DNA from 2 places in the Brumicola nitratireducens FR1064 genome. Region 2 is predicted to be linked to the other one. Evidence: predicted binding sites of a transcription regulator. Region 2 holds the regulator's gene; the other holds the start of a gene.

Region 1 (7,400 bases), 1.7 Mb from region 2:
TATTCACGTTTCTGATAGGGTTCATAAATGATAGTGCCTAAGGGCAGATTCACCAGTTTGAGGTAAGGAAACAATTGAACTCGATCGTCAATAGAAAAAGAATTTAATAAATTATTTCGTAAATGTATCATGATAGTTTACTTCCATATAATGTCTGCGCCTTCGCGCAGAAACAAAAAGACGAACACTCGTTATTCGTTTCTACATTACAATGTTTAGTCTATTTAACTTTGTCCCACGTCAAGTTTCATGATTATGTTTGAATTGCGTTTTTGAGAACGGCGTTCTTGAGAGCAGTGAAGAAAGCAGTGTTAGAGTAGCCTGTTTAACCTGCTTCTTAATTGGTCATTTTCTTGCAATAGCGTTTCTTTCTCCTTCATTAAATCGATAACCATACTGATAGCAACCCAATCGAGTAACAACTGCTGGTTCAATTTAACGGCTTTTTTAATCCAGTACGCATTCTCTAAATCAAAAATCCATTCTGAAAAAGTCTCACCGCGCAGGGGCGCTGCAATACCGTATTCAACAACTTCAACGATAACTTCTTGGTCAATGTTTTCATTTTCGCACAATTCTTCAATGTCGATATATAGGGTAACGTCTGCCATATCTATTAACTCCAGTCCGATCGAGGATTAAACTTTTCAGTCTCAGCCAATTCAGCCCACAAACGTTTTGTTTCGCTGGTGGTTGAGGGGGGAATATCAATTTTTATAACGACAAGTAAATCGCCCTGACCCGTTTTATTCTTCAGTCCTTTGCCTTTAACCCTCAACTTTTGCCCTGCTCGACTATTTGCTGGAATGTTCAGTTTAACTTTGCTGTTTAAAGTTGGGATCTCAAGTTTAGTGCCAAGTGCCGCCTCCCATGGTGTTAGTGGTAACGTAAGTATTAAGTTGATGCCCTCTACATCAAACAAAGGATGAGGAACTAGACGAATGATCAGATACAAATCACCATTTAACTTATTTTCACTGCCAGGAGCACCTTGGCCTTTGAGCCTGATACGCTCGCCATCTGTCACACCTAAAGGCACTTTAACGTTAAGAGATTTTTTGACTTGCTTCACCTGATTATTGACATAAACGGGAACGTGGTAATCAATCGATTTGCTTTTGCCTGCAACGGCTTCTTCTAAAAAAACAGGTAACTCCATTTCTAGATCTTGGCCTTTAAATAAATCTGGTCCATAGTCCGGGGAGCGTTCAGAGCTCCGTGCTCTGTCGCCAAAAACCGAATTAAAAAAATCTGAAAAATCACCGTGTCCCTGTTGCCGATATTGATTGCTTCCTGTTGAGGACTGCCAACCTGGCGGTGCATTAAATCCGTCGCCTGAGCTGGCGCCATAACGTCTTAAATCATCATATTCAGCTCGTTTTGTTGCATCTTTTAATACTTCGTATGCTTCAGCCACTTCCTTAAATTTTGCTTCTGCGTCTGAAGCGGTGCTCGTATCGGGATGAAATTTAAGTGCGAGTTTACGATACGCCTTTTTAACTTCCTTCAAATCTGCAGTTTCATCTACATCCAAAATTTTGTAGTAGTCTTTGAATTTCATCAATTAATCCTTAGGTTTAAAAGCTCAGCAATATATTTAAAGAGTTTGTTGCTTATTCGTAAGCGTAGACTATTACAGAAAGAGTGCGGCAACAAATAGCGCAAAGTCTGCGGCAAAAACAATACAAAGAATGTCATTCAATGTCCTCCCTGCAGCGGGATAAAACAACAAGGCTTTTTACCCATCAAACTTTGCTACATGCTAAACAGCCAAGTTTCAATTTACTTTAAATGTTAGCTAAGCGTATTGATGGGGATCAAAAACTATTATTTCCAATGCTATATTATTTGAGCGACTTACCAATGCTTTTAGCTACCGTTGGCAGACTGTTCCTTGAAGTTGAAAGCTTCATAGCGCCTTACGTTATGCACAATGAATAAGGGAAACTCATGGCTACAATTACGTTCTATGGCGCAGCGCAAGAGGTGACAGGGTCGTGCCACATGGTCGAGTCATCTAGTTTCGGACGTGTCTTACTTGATTGTGGGATGCATCAAGGTGGGCATAACGTTGAACGAATGCAAAAAGAGGAATTTGAATTCAATCCTAACAAAATTGAGGCTGTAATATTATCGCATGCTCATCTTGACCATTGTGGCATGTTACCAAAATTGGTGAATCAAGGGTTTTGTGGCCATATTTGTTGCTCAAGCGCTACGCAAGGGTTGTTGGGTGTGATGCTAAGAGACTCGGTAGGTATTTATCTCAGTGATTTGGAGAGAGAAAATGTGCGCAGAGCAAGAAAAGGCAAAAAACCGCTGTTGCCTGAATACGATGATGAAGATGTAGTTGATACACTAGCGCTTTGTAAAGGGGTTGAATACGGCAAACAAGTAGAAGTATTGAATGGTTTGCGCGTTGAATTTCAGGATGCTGGGCACATCCTTGGCTCCGCCATTGTCTCACTTTTCATTGATGAAAATAATACATCTAAAAAGTTGGTTTTCTCTGGTGACTTAGGTAATAAAAACGCAGTGTTAATGAAAGATCCCAGCATAATCGAAGAGGCAGATGTGGTGCTCATGGAAGGCACTTACGGGGATCGCAATCATAGAGACATTGAGGACACGGTAGAGCAGCTCAAAACAATTCTAATAGACACCGAAGCGCGCGGTGGGAATATCCTGATCCCTGCTTTTGCGGTTGGTCGTACTCAGGAAATTTTGTTTTATCTGGGTACTTTACACAATGAAGGCCTGCTCAAAAATTGGCATGTTGCTCTTGATAGCCCGATGGCGATTGAGGTAACGCGCGTTTACGACAAATGGTTCCGTTCTTTAGACCAAGACGAAATTCAATTAGCGACGCCATTGGCGACCTCGATTTTAGAAGACTTTATTCCTAATCTATATTTATCAGTTTCGGTTGAAGAATCCATTGCTATTAATCGTTTAAAAAAAGGAGTAATTATCATTGCTGGTAGTGGAATGTGCACCGGTGGCAGAATTCGGCATCATTTTAAACAACGCATTTGGGATAGTCGAAATACGATTATTTTTTGTGGTTACCAAGCTAATGGAACGTTAGGGCGCTTGATAGTAGACGGTAAAAAACACATTAAAATGTTTAACGACGATTTTGCAGTAAAAGCGCAAATTGAAACCTTAGGTGGATTTTCAGCTCATGCCGGACAAGATCAACTATTGGATTGGTTGAAAGGCTTTAAAAATAAACCATCAGTGGTATTAGTCCATGGAGAGCCAATGGCACTAGATGCACTTTCTACTCGCATATGGCAAGACTTAAATATACGAGTGAAAGTACCTGCGCGCGGAGAGTCTATGGTGTTTTAGGCGCTGGTGAGTGTATTTCATAGACCGGATAAACAGTATAAGGCCAAGGCGTGACTTGATAATGAGGTTGAATGTAAGCAACTAAATCTATCAATTCAGTTACCGTGAGCACATCATTGTAGTTCAGCATAACAGAATCTTTATTTTCATCAGAGGTTGCCCACTGCGCTCCTCTCGATATTCTGTGAGAAGGATTAATAATGCTTGTCACCAATTCTGCGTAGGTTTTTACTATCGCTGAATTCGAACTCAGTGAAATTGGAGGTGAATGTTCGCGCTCTACGGCGTTATCCTCTAGTCCGGGGATGCTATGACAGGCAACACATTGATGCTTTAAAAATACTAGTTTACCTGCGTCAGGCTTACCCTCAGGTAAGCTAAAGCCCCTTGGGGAATTTACACCTTGGTCACACGCAAACAAGCTAAAAATACACGATAGACCCGTCAATATAGCGCGCTTACTCATTATTGTTTCCTTTTTCATCGAGTGCATCGTCTGAACAATTGCTGTTTTTAACGCTGCATTAACCACCCTAGAATAAAATAAACGATAAAAAGGTTTTTGACTTGATGTGGGTCAACTTTCTCTAATTTTACTTTGTTAATATGAAGTGACTTTTAAAAACGACAAGCCTGTTTGCGAACGCGTGGCTTCAAAGGAAGATATTATGAGCACTTACAAAAAGATTTTAGTGGCAATTGATATTAACGCAGATTATGAGACGGTTATAAAAAAGGCACTGATAGTTTGTCAATCTCCAGATGATCTTAGTTTGGCTTACATTCCGCTATCGTCTATGTATATTCAACCTTATCTTTATGGTGCTGACTATAGCGCTATCGACGACTCTGAGCGTTTGGCTAGAGCGCAAGCGAAACTAGATGAGATTGCTCAAAAATTTGGCATTAAAAAACAGAACACTCACCTAAAGGCTGGTGATGCGGCTGATGAAATAAAACAAATTGCAAATGATATCGATGCAGACTTGATCGTAATCGGAACACATGGCAGAAGCGGTATCAAATTGCTCCTTGGCTCGACTGCTAACGCAGTTTTGCACGGTGTTAAACAGGATGTATTGGCGGTTCGAGTGCATGATAATAATTAACTAGCATCGTTAAGGGGCCATTTTATGGCTAATGTTTGTCGATTGCGGCTTGACGTATTAAAGCCTCATAAACCCAATGCTTATGATTTTGCACTGGCGCTTTCACAATTAGACGCGACGTGGAAGGTTGTATTAGAAGTCTTAGAAATTGATCAAAGTACGGAGTCTATCTGCTTGGATGTGGTTGGTAAACACATCGATTTTGAAAAAATACAGGCAAAAATAAATGAGTTAGGAGCAAGCGTACATAGCATAGACGCTGTTGAAACCAACGGCGGTTAATCAATCTAATAATTTGGCGAAAATATGTTAAAGAGATTGATAAATCTCATAAGCTTAAGTCAATCTCAATCCATTATACGACGTTATTTTGTCGTTAATGGATTCGACGGAGCACTTACCATGTTCGGTTTAATTCTTGGGTTTATGTTGAGTGCAGACGTGCACGTTCCCAGTGTAATAAATGTCTGTTTAGGGGCTGCTATTGCTCTAGCCGTTTCGGGTGTCAGCAGCGCTTATGTGAGCGAAAGAGCGGAACGAAAGTTAATTCTTCGTCAATTAGAAGATGCAATGCTATCCGACTTGAGCGACTCTTCGCATGCACATGCCGCTACCTTTGTTCCCGTTGTAGTAGCCTTAGTCAATGGCTTAGCTCCTCTTGTGATCTCAGTATTGATCATGATCCCTCTTTGGCTAAATGAAGCAGGCTTTTTATGGGTGACAGCGCCGCTTTGGTCGAGCCTATGCATTGCCGGCTTGCTGCTATTTACACTCGGTGTCTTACTCAGTGGTATTTCCGGTATTCCTTGGTACTTCAGTGGTCTAAAAACGTTAGCGATAGGCTTCTCTACCGCACTGTTAATTTATCTATTTGTTGGGCCCAGCTAAATGGAAGGCTACGACAATCCAATAAACTGGCACACGCTAACAAGCGAGGAGGCACTCAAGCGTCTGAATTCAAAACCGGAGGGTTTAACACCATTGCAAGTTAAGCAGGCGTTGGCAAGCTATGGTAAAAACCAGCTGCCGGTGACTAAATTTAACGGTATCGTTAGGTTGTTTTTACGCCAGTTTACCGAAATCATGACGGTTATTTTATTAGCTGCCGTTGCGATTTCAGCAGCCTTAGGTGAATTTACAGACGCCTTAATCATCTTCACTATATTGATACTCAATGCAGTATTAAGTACCTATCAAGAACGCAAAGCGCAGCAGGCCCTTTTAGCTTTAAGACAATTAGCGACACCGCAAGTTAAGGTGAAACGCGATAATTCTGTTGTTGTTATTTCAACTCAAGCCTTAGTTCCTGGTGACATTGTTTTGTTAGAGCAGGGCAATATAGTGCCTGCAGATGTTCGTCTTCTAACGGTGCAAGGGTTACAAATTGATGAGTCTGCACTCACCGGCGAATCAATGGCTGCGACAAAACAAGCTGACGCATTGGATTCACCAACGTTAGCCCTTGGAGATAAAGGTAATCTTGCTTTTAAAAGCAGCGTAGTAACCTTGGGCAAAGCAAGTGGCGTGGTTTTTGCCACCGGTATTAATACAGAAATTGGCCGCATAGCGAATTTGTTAGACCAAGAAAAGCAGGCTAAAACGCCGCTCCAAGTTCGTCTCAGTTCTTTCAGTAAATATTTAGTATTGGCTATCTTATGCGTGTGCATGATTGTTTTACTTGCGGGTCTGCTGCAAGGACATCCTTTAATGACTATGATACTTACTGCGCTGAGCTTGGCGGTAGCGGCAGTACCAGAAGCTTTACCCGCCGTCATCACTATTTCTCTTGCGCTGGGTGCGAGTAAAATGCTCAAACAGCAGGCCTTAATAAAAAACCTGCCCGCTGTTGAAACATTGGGTGCAGTCACTTTTATCTGCACAGATAAAACCGGCACGCTGACTGAAAATAAAATGCTTGCGAAACATATTTTCGATGGAAGTGACGATATTACGAAGTTAAGCGATACGCATTATCTCCTTGCTGTGGGCATGGCGGTAAGTAATGACGTGGAGCTGCGCAATAAAAAGGCCACGGGTGAACCGACGGAAGTTGCTTTGTTTAACATGGCCGCATTATATGGCTTTGATAAAAAGCAGTTACTGGATAAATTTCCGCTAGTAAGTACGATCCCTTTTGACGGTACTCGTAAAAAAATGACGACTATTCATCGTTGTGACACAGGCTTTATTGCATTTATCAAAGGCGCACCTGAAGAAGTAGTGACTAGTTGCTCGACGGGTGAATATGGTTCAGAAAAAACGGATTTTTGTGCAAAAAGCATTCTTGATAAGGTCGAAGATCTTTCATCCAAAGGGGATAGAGTTTTAGCACTTGCGATGCGTAAGTTTGATTCTTTACCTGATAGTAATGAGCCAAATAGCGCTGAATCTGAGCTCACATTTCTGGGGCTTGTCGCGATTTCAGACCCGATAAGGAGCGAAGTGCCTAAAGCGGTTCAACAGTGCATTGGCGCGGGTATAACACCAGTCATGATCACCGGCGACCACCAAGGAACCGCAATAGCTATCGCCAGAGAGTTGCAGCTTGGAAAGGGAGAGATTATTGCGTTGAATGGCGACGAATTAGATGCGTTATCCGATGAGGATTTCCTTAATCAAGTGGTTAAAATTAACGTATATACACGTGTTACACCAGAACAAAAACTCAGAATTGTTAACGCCCTACAGCAGCAGGGTCATTTTGTTGCGATGACCGGTGACGGCGTAAACGATGCGCCGGCCCTGCAACACGCCAATATTGGAATTGCCATGGGTCAAAAAGGAACAGATGTAGCGAGAGGCGCAGCGGATATGATTTTGCTTAATGACGACTTTTCGAGCATTGTAAAAGCCGTAGCTGCTGGCAGACGTATTTACGATAATATTCGAAAGTTTATAAAATATACCATGACATCTAACTCAGGCGAAATTTGGACG
Region 2 (7,400 bases):
GGCTTGATTTCCCTTCTCTGCAACCTCAATTGCGCGATGAAATTCAAGTATCCCGACATCATGCAGTTGAGGTTCAATTAAAATATCGGGCGGCTCACCAGCGAGTCGAGACCGAGTTACTCTAGCTTGCAGTATTTCTAATGAACTACTCATAACACCTACAATCCCCGGAGGCGTTCTTTTATTCGGTTTAGTGTCTGGTGAAAACCATTTCTTTATAAAGCCATCGCTTGCTCTATCTAGCATTTCATCCGTTTTTCTTTGGTTTTCTTCGTGCTCACGTTCACAAGTTTCAATAAGGCGTGGACGGAAGTCTGCGCTCAAATTGACAGCAATAACAAAATCAGCGCCCATATGTCTGCATTGATTCACAGGAACAGGGTTCACGACGGCGCCATCAACTAACCAGCGACCATTATGTTCTACGGGGCTAAATAATGCAGGTATTGCGCACGATGCTTGAATAGAATCACCAACTTCACCTTGATTAAAAACAACCTCTTTACCAGAGTAAAGATCAGTGGCTACACAAGCAAAAGGCAAGTTCATTTCTTCAAAGGTAGAAGCACAAAAATCTTCTCTTAGTTTGTCAAATACCTTTTGTCCGCTAGCAAGTCCACCACGTCGAAAACCGACACCCAGTAGCTTAAACACTTGCCATTCGGTTAATGTATTTGCCCAAGCTTCCAGCTCATCAAGTTTTCCACTTGCAAAAGCAGCGCCTACATATGCTCCAATTGAACAACCCGCGACAATATCTATCTGAACGCCAGCTTTTTGCAAGGCCCTTATGATGCCAATGTGAGCCCAGCCTCTCGCAGCACCAGCACCTAGTGCAAGTCCAATTTTCATATTATTCCTTGTTATATATTTGCAATTTGTATCACAAGTGAATCATCGATATTGGTCGATGAAATTTCTTCACTATTGAATTTATATTCTTTCTTTGGTGCACTGCGGTCTATCGTTAATGTGTCAAAATCGAATAACTGCTTATCTGCCATCTGACTTGGACTGATATTTTGAAAAGATTTAAATAAATTCTCTATTCTGCCCGGCGTTTTTTTGTCCCAATCAGTGAGCATCGCTTTAATATTTTGACGCTGTAAATTTTCTTGAGAACCGCACAGATTGCACGGAATTATGGGGTATTCATTGAGCTCAGCGAATCGAACAATATCTTTTTCTCGGCAGTATGCCATGGGTCTAATGACAATGTTTCGCTTATCGTCAGACAGTAGTTTAGGAGGCATTGATTTTAATTTGGCACCATAAAACATGTTTAAAAAAGTTGTTTCAACCATATCATCCATATGGTGCCCAAGTGCAATTTTAGTTGCGCCTATGCTCTCCGCAAACGAATATAAACTGCCACGACGAAGTCGAGAACACAAACCACAGGTGGTTTTACCTTCGTCAATCTTAGCTTTCACAACTGAATATGTGTCTTTATCGATAATGTAGTAGGGGATATTTTTTGATTCTAGGTAGTTAGGTAAGACATGCTCTGGAAAGCCGGGTTGTTTTTGGTCTAAGTTGACTGCAATAACATCAAAATGAATGGGAGCTGATTTTTTCAGACTGAGCAAAATATCCAACATGGCAAATGAATCCTTCCCACCACTTATGGCGGCCATCACAACATCCCCATCCTCTATCATGTTGTAGTCGTCTATAGCTTTGCCAACGTTTCTACGTATTTTTTTTGCTAATTTATCGTTACTGTATTTTAGCTTTTGGTTAAAGCCTGTTTCTTCACTCATTATGCATTCCGACAACCCATAAGCTGGGTCAATTCATTCAAAATAAAAACGCTGGTCTGTGTATGCTTCCATAGAATACAAAAAAATATGGCGTTTTTCGATGGGTGTCATTTTAATGCTTGTGAGCTTGGTAAGCAATTAACAAAGAGGCGTTAAGTTAAACGCTTTAAGTATTTAGTTGAGAAAGCGAGTAGAGAAAGCTTCTGCCTAGGTCGCAATAGCTTAATTTTCTGGCATAAGCTTGGCTCTTGCTAATATCAACTGAATTTAATTTGTTTTTACAATCAAGGTATCGCAATCAACTGAGTCAATAATAAGCTCCGCTGTATTACCTAGGAGTGCGGCGGTTAATCCTTTTCTTCCAACTGAGCCAATAACTACGAGGTCGGCTTTATATTGCTGGCAAATGGCTGGGATCATATCTTCGGGTAATCCTTCCTGCACATGTATATTAGTATCGTTGACCTTGTATTTCTCAGCCAGTGTATTTAATTGTGTAGTATGTCTTTCTTGCACCGTTTTATTGTAAATTTCGGGAGAAAAACTAGGTACTTCGACCGTTACTTGGACCGGTGCACCAGCATATGAGTTGGCAAAATGAAGATTCGCATCAAGTAGCTGAGATAACTCATATGCTGTTTCAGCCACTTTATCACTCAAGAATACATGTTCATCATCTTTAGCCGAAACACCGATTGCAGTCAGTATAGTTGGTTTTTGTGGCCATTCGTGAGACTTTACTAAGAGTAAGTTAACAGATGAGTTTCGAGCAATGTGCCAATCTGCAGCAGTAAATAAACTAGAAGAGAGTAATCCATGCTTCTTAGTCGCTTTTATAATAAGGTCACAACCATAATCACTGCAGGTATTTATTACCGCTTCATGTAATTTTTTATGCCACACAACAACTATGTCAATCTTAACTTTACCTGTTAGGTTGAGTTGTTTTATTTGAGCCTCTATCTTTAATCTTTCTTGTTCAACCATGGCCTCTTTCATATTGACACGTGCTTCGCTGTTAAGCACTGCGGTCATATCGTAAGATTTATCATAAATACAGGAAAACACGATTATTGTAGCGTCTGTTCTTTGCGCAAATTTCAGCGCACGCAACACCGGAGTTTGTTGTTCGAGGGTGGGGTCGGTAACAGCGAGTATTTTTTTACACGTAAACATGATTTTCTCCAACACTGATATATAAGTTTGTAGTGTGGATGCTTTTTGTTCAATACACCAGTTAAGCTATTGCCGCAGATCAAATAATTGCCGAAAAAAGTTAAAAGTTTAGCTCTATTAAGTTCTGCGCAGAAAGAGCCAAAATAACAGAGCACATGAGATGTTTACTATTTGCACTAACAAACGTTAGTAAAGTTAATTTCCATATCGGGTAAACGCTGCCTAATTCCATCAAAATTAATAATGGATATTAATTTGCCATCAACTTTTATTAATTCTTCTTTTTGAAAGCGGGTTAATAATCTACTGATAGTTTCCACCGTTAAGCCAAGGTAGTTGCCTATTTCATTTCTGGTCATGGATAGGTTGAACTGTTTTGCAGAAAAGCCTCTTTCTTCAAAGCGCTGCGATAAATGGCTCAAGAAGTGCAATAACCGCTCTTCTGCGCTGCGCTTACTGAGCAACATCATTAAATCATGGTCATGTTTAATTTCCGCACTCATGAAGCGCATTATTTGCTGTCTTAACTTTGGAAATTTCACCGACATCTCGTCGAGGGTATCGTAGGGGAGCTCGCATACCATAGCCGTTTCTAGGGCCTGGCTAGAACTGCCGTGCTTATTGTCTTTTAATGCATCAAAGCCAATAATATCGCCAGGGAAATGAAAGCCGATAATTTGTTCAACACCATCTTTATCGCTAACGTATGACTTAAACGAACCAGAGCGTACAGCGTACAAAGAATGGAAATCATCGCCATGGCGAACTAATTTATCATTTTTGTGTAGAGGTTTTTTGCGCTCAATAATGTCGTCTAACGATTCCAATTCATTTTTGTTCAAACTAACCGGCAAACACAAGTGACTAAAGGTACAACTTTGACAGTGAATCGAAAGTTCGGGGGCTTTTGCCATTACTTATTCATCCTTGTTAATTATGCCGTTAAGTTAGCTCATAACTAGGTTTAAGGTCAAGGCCAAAGAACATAGAAGCAACAGCAAAGAGATCGTAATCCTAGTCAATTTATGTTGAAAAATGGGGACTAAAAAGCTTGCTCCTAAACTCGCTGCAAAAAGCGTAGGGAGTGTCCCTACGCCAAAAGAAAACATTACAAGCGCACCTTGCATTGCCGACTCGCTGGCCAGAGACCAAGTCAGCACCGAATAAACCAAACCACAGGGTAACCAGCCCCATATCATGCCATACAGTAGAGTGTACAATGGGTTTTTGAAGGGAATAAGTTTTTTGGATAGAGGGGCTACTTTTCTCCAAAGACTTCCACCTAGTTTTTCTAAGTAAGATAAACCCTTGTACCAATCGCTGATGTAAAGCGCTAATAAAACCAAAAATACAATACTAATAATTTGCAAAAAAGGGAATGCGGATTGAATATTAACGGTTGCAATGCTGCCTATAAAACCAGTAATTGCACCTGCAATCGTGTAACTGACTATACGACCAAGGTTGTATGAAAAAATATAGGGAAGCTGTGATTGCCCTTTAGGAATTGCAAATGAAAATGCACTGGCAATACCACCGCACATACCGATGCAATGAACACCTCCGGCGATGCCAATTAAGAAAGCTCCTATGTAGTTAATGTCGACCATTATTACTTATCGACAGTGCTTGGCTTCGACTCGTTGCTGTCGGAGCCATTACTTTTGTTTAGTGTAACGATACTCTGATCAGCTTCTTTATCCTGGGTATTGATGTCGTCATCAAACAAAATGCTATAGCCTTGGCGATCGAGGTCTTCAAATTGATTCGACCGAACAGCCCAAAAAAATACAACGATCGCGATACCTACAATGATGATAGCAAGGGGTATCAACACATAAATAATACTCATACTTTCAATAGACTCCGTTACCTATAGGGTTTTATCTTAATCTTTAAGCAGCCGCGTAGAGTTAATTACCACAATGATGGAACTAATAGACATGCCAAGAGCAGCCATCCAAGGCGTTAAAAAACCAGCCATTGCTAGTGGTAAAACTAGCACGTTATACCCAATTGCCCACACCATATTCTGTTTTATTTTACGCCGGGTTCTGTCTGCCATAGCCAACACCAAAGAAAGAGAATCCAATCGTGCGTTAAGCAAAATAACGTCGGCTGCGTTTTTCGCTAAGTCTGACGCATTACCTACGGCCAAAGACACATCCGCTGCCGCTAATACAGGAGCGTCATTAATACCATCGCCAAGCATCAATACTTTTTTACCTTGCTGCTGCATGGTCTTTATTGTTGTTAACTTTTGTGACGGGGTACATTGTGCATAGCTATTATTAATGCCTAACTTGTGTGCTACAAAGCTAACATTTTTTTCGCTATCACCACTTAATATACTTGTGTCATAGCGCTTTAATTTCTTCAGTACTGCTGCTACGTCACTCTTTATTTGGTCAACTAACCAGAACGCGGCGACAACAGCGTCATTTTTAGTAAGTATCACTGTGGCATTATCAAGCTCATTAGCTAAAGGTGGGCACCCAGTTAAATTAACAAAGTTAGCTGAACCTAGTTTATAAACATGCCCGTTAAGCTTACCTGCAATGCCATTACCAATGCTTAAGCTAAAATCGTCAATTTGCTCGTCTTTAGTATTTATGTTGAGTTTTGCAAAGGCTTTTGCAATAGGGTGTTCGGATCTTATTTCTAATGCTGTGGCTATTGAGAGCAGTTTATCTCGCTGCTGGTCATCAGCAAACCAAGCTCTTTCGATAGAAAACTCTCCACGGGTTAGCGTACCCGTTTTATCAAACACGATGTCTGTTATTTCAGTAAGTTGCTCGAGTGCATCGGCTCGTTTAAGCAATATGCCGCCTTTGTTTAACTTAGCCATTGCACACGTCAAGGCAGAAGGCGTAGCCAAACCAAGAGCGCAGGGGCACGTAGCAACGAGCACAGAAATAGCGATCCAAAATGCATTTGGACCATCTTGAAAGTACCAAAATGTGTAAGTGATAGCTGTAAATGCCAATACAATCGCACCGAAGTGACGGCTAAGTTTGTCAGCCATCAAGGCAACTTTAGGCTTGTTCGCTAATGCCGTTTCCTGCAGCCGTAAAATTTGATTCACCATCGCATATTTAAGCGATGTAGTGACTCTGATAGTAATAACACCTAGCTGGTTGATTGTTCCGCCATATACCTGTGCGCCCTGCTGTTTTTCGACGGACTCAAACTCACCTGTTAGCATCGATTCATCAATGGTTGCTTGTCCTTCAGTGATTTCCCCATCCACTGGGATGATTTCACCGGCCTTAACAAGTACTAGGTCGTTTACTTGTAACTGCTTAGCTAACACGGACTTCAGTTCGCCATCTACCCACTTAAATGCGGTGACGGGAATATGCTTTAACATATTTGAAGATATTTGATTTGCTTTATGACGCGTTCTTTGTTCCAAGTAGCGACTAATAAGCAAGAAGAAAACGAACATACAAATTGATTCGAAATACACTTCAGCATCAACTTGATTGATTGTGATTATCCCAGCGATATAGGTAGATAATATGGCAATGCTAATTGAAATATCCATATTAATCGTTTTTGCTAATGTGGATTTTAAAGCGCTGAGATAAAAAACACTGCCTGAATACAAAACAACAGGGGTAGTTAAAACAAGACTGACCCAATTGAAATAGCGGGTTGTTTCAGCATCCATATCGCCGAAGAGATCGAAATATTGAGCCATGGCTAACATCATCACCTGCATAGTCATGATACCCGCTAGGCCGAGCTTTTTTAGATAACTTTTCTGTTCATTTTGAAATGACGCTTCATGTTTATCAGCTTGAAAGGGAAGTGATTCATAGCCAATAGTTTTAAGCTTGCCAAGCAGTTGTGAAAGATGAATTTCATCATCATTCCATGTAACCATCGCTCGCCTTGCACCTACGTTAACAGCAACCTGTTTAACGCCACTTACTTTTGCCAGTTGCTTTTCTATAAGCCAACCACAGGCCGCGCACGTTATACCTTCAACAGTTAACTGAATTTGTTTATCTTTACCGCTATCAAAAACAAATTCTTCTTGCAGTTCCGGCTCGTCATAAACCGCAAGTTTACTCATCGTATTGTCAAGCGCAGAATCGCCTTTTGCTGCAGGTTCAGTCCGGAATTCGTAGTAACTCTCTAGCCCGTTATCGACAATTGTGCTCGCCACGGCTTGGCAACCTGGACAGCACATATAATGTTTATTATTGAGAATAGTGACGGGGTATTTGTCACCCTCTAAATTTGGCAGCCCACAATGAAAGCAATCACCTTTTGAAATATTAATAGCCATTGAGTATGGGTACCGCCATTATGGATTAAAACTAGTCGCTTTCGATGTCGGTAAGGTAATGGTTTTTTGAACCTTCCAACTCTCGTCAAGTGGAGTAAGTCGTAACCGCCATTTTCCTTCTACGCTGGTATCGTTTTGAGCTCTGTAAATCCCACTGGCGTCGG

The links. The regulator FNR, encoded in region 2, switches genes on or off when oxygen is low (the NO sensors DNR and NnrR bind a similar motif). The targets are predictions, from matches to a motif close to TTGATCTAGATCAA.
Region 1: a site for FNR is predicted at 1,808-1,821, ahead of GNIT_RS15530 (MBL fold metallo-hydrolase RNA specificity domain-containing protein). Genes of this name have one in related genera too.

The regions. Positions count from the first base shown of each region.
Region 1 covers NC_016041.1:3,654,556-3,661,955, reverse strand. Annotated here, with positions in the region: gene GNIT_RS15545 (Crp/Fnr family transcriptional regulator) at 1-131, opposite strand, end outside; gene GNIT_RS15540 (chaperone modulator CbpM) at 312-611, opposite strand; gene GNIT_RS15535 (DnaJ C-terminal domain-containing protein) at 617-1,561, opposite strand; gene GNIT_RS15530 (MBL fold metallo-hydrolase RNA specificity domain-containing protein) at 1,951-3,354, shown strand; gene GNIT_RS15525 (c-type cytochrome) at 3,341-3,820, opposite strand; gene GNIT_RS15520 (universal stress protein) at 4,023-4,463, shown strand; gene GNIT_RS15515 (DUF211 domain-containing protein) at 4,488-4,745, shown strand; gene GNIT_RS15510 (hypothetical protein) at 4,866-5,351, shown strand; gene GNIT_RS15505 (cation-translocating P-type ATPase) at 5,352-7,400, shown strand, end outside.
Region 2 covers NC_016041.1:2,000,801-2,008,200, forward strand. Annotated here, with positions in the region: gene rssA (patatin-like phospholipase RssA) at 1-852, opposite strand, end outside; gene ttcA (tRNA 2-thiocytidine(32) synthetase TtcA) at 864-1,763, opposite strand; gene uspE (universal stress protein UspE) at 2,031-2,939, opposite strand; gene fnr (fumarate/nitrate reduction transcriptional regulator Fnr) at 3,116-3,853, opposite strand; gene GNIT_RS08700 (sulfite exporter TauE/SafE family protein) at 3,887-4,549, opposite strand; gene ccoS (cbb3-type cytochrome oxidase assembly protein CcoS) at 4,552-4,791, opposite strand; gene GNIT_RS08710 (heavy metal translocating P-type ATPase) at 4,828-7,236, opposite strand; gene GNIT_RS08715 (FixH family protein) at 7,255-7,400, opposite strand, start outside.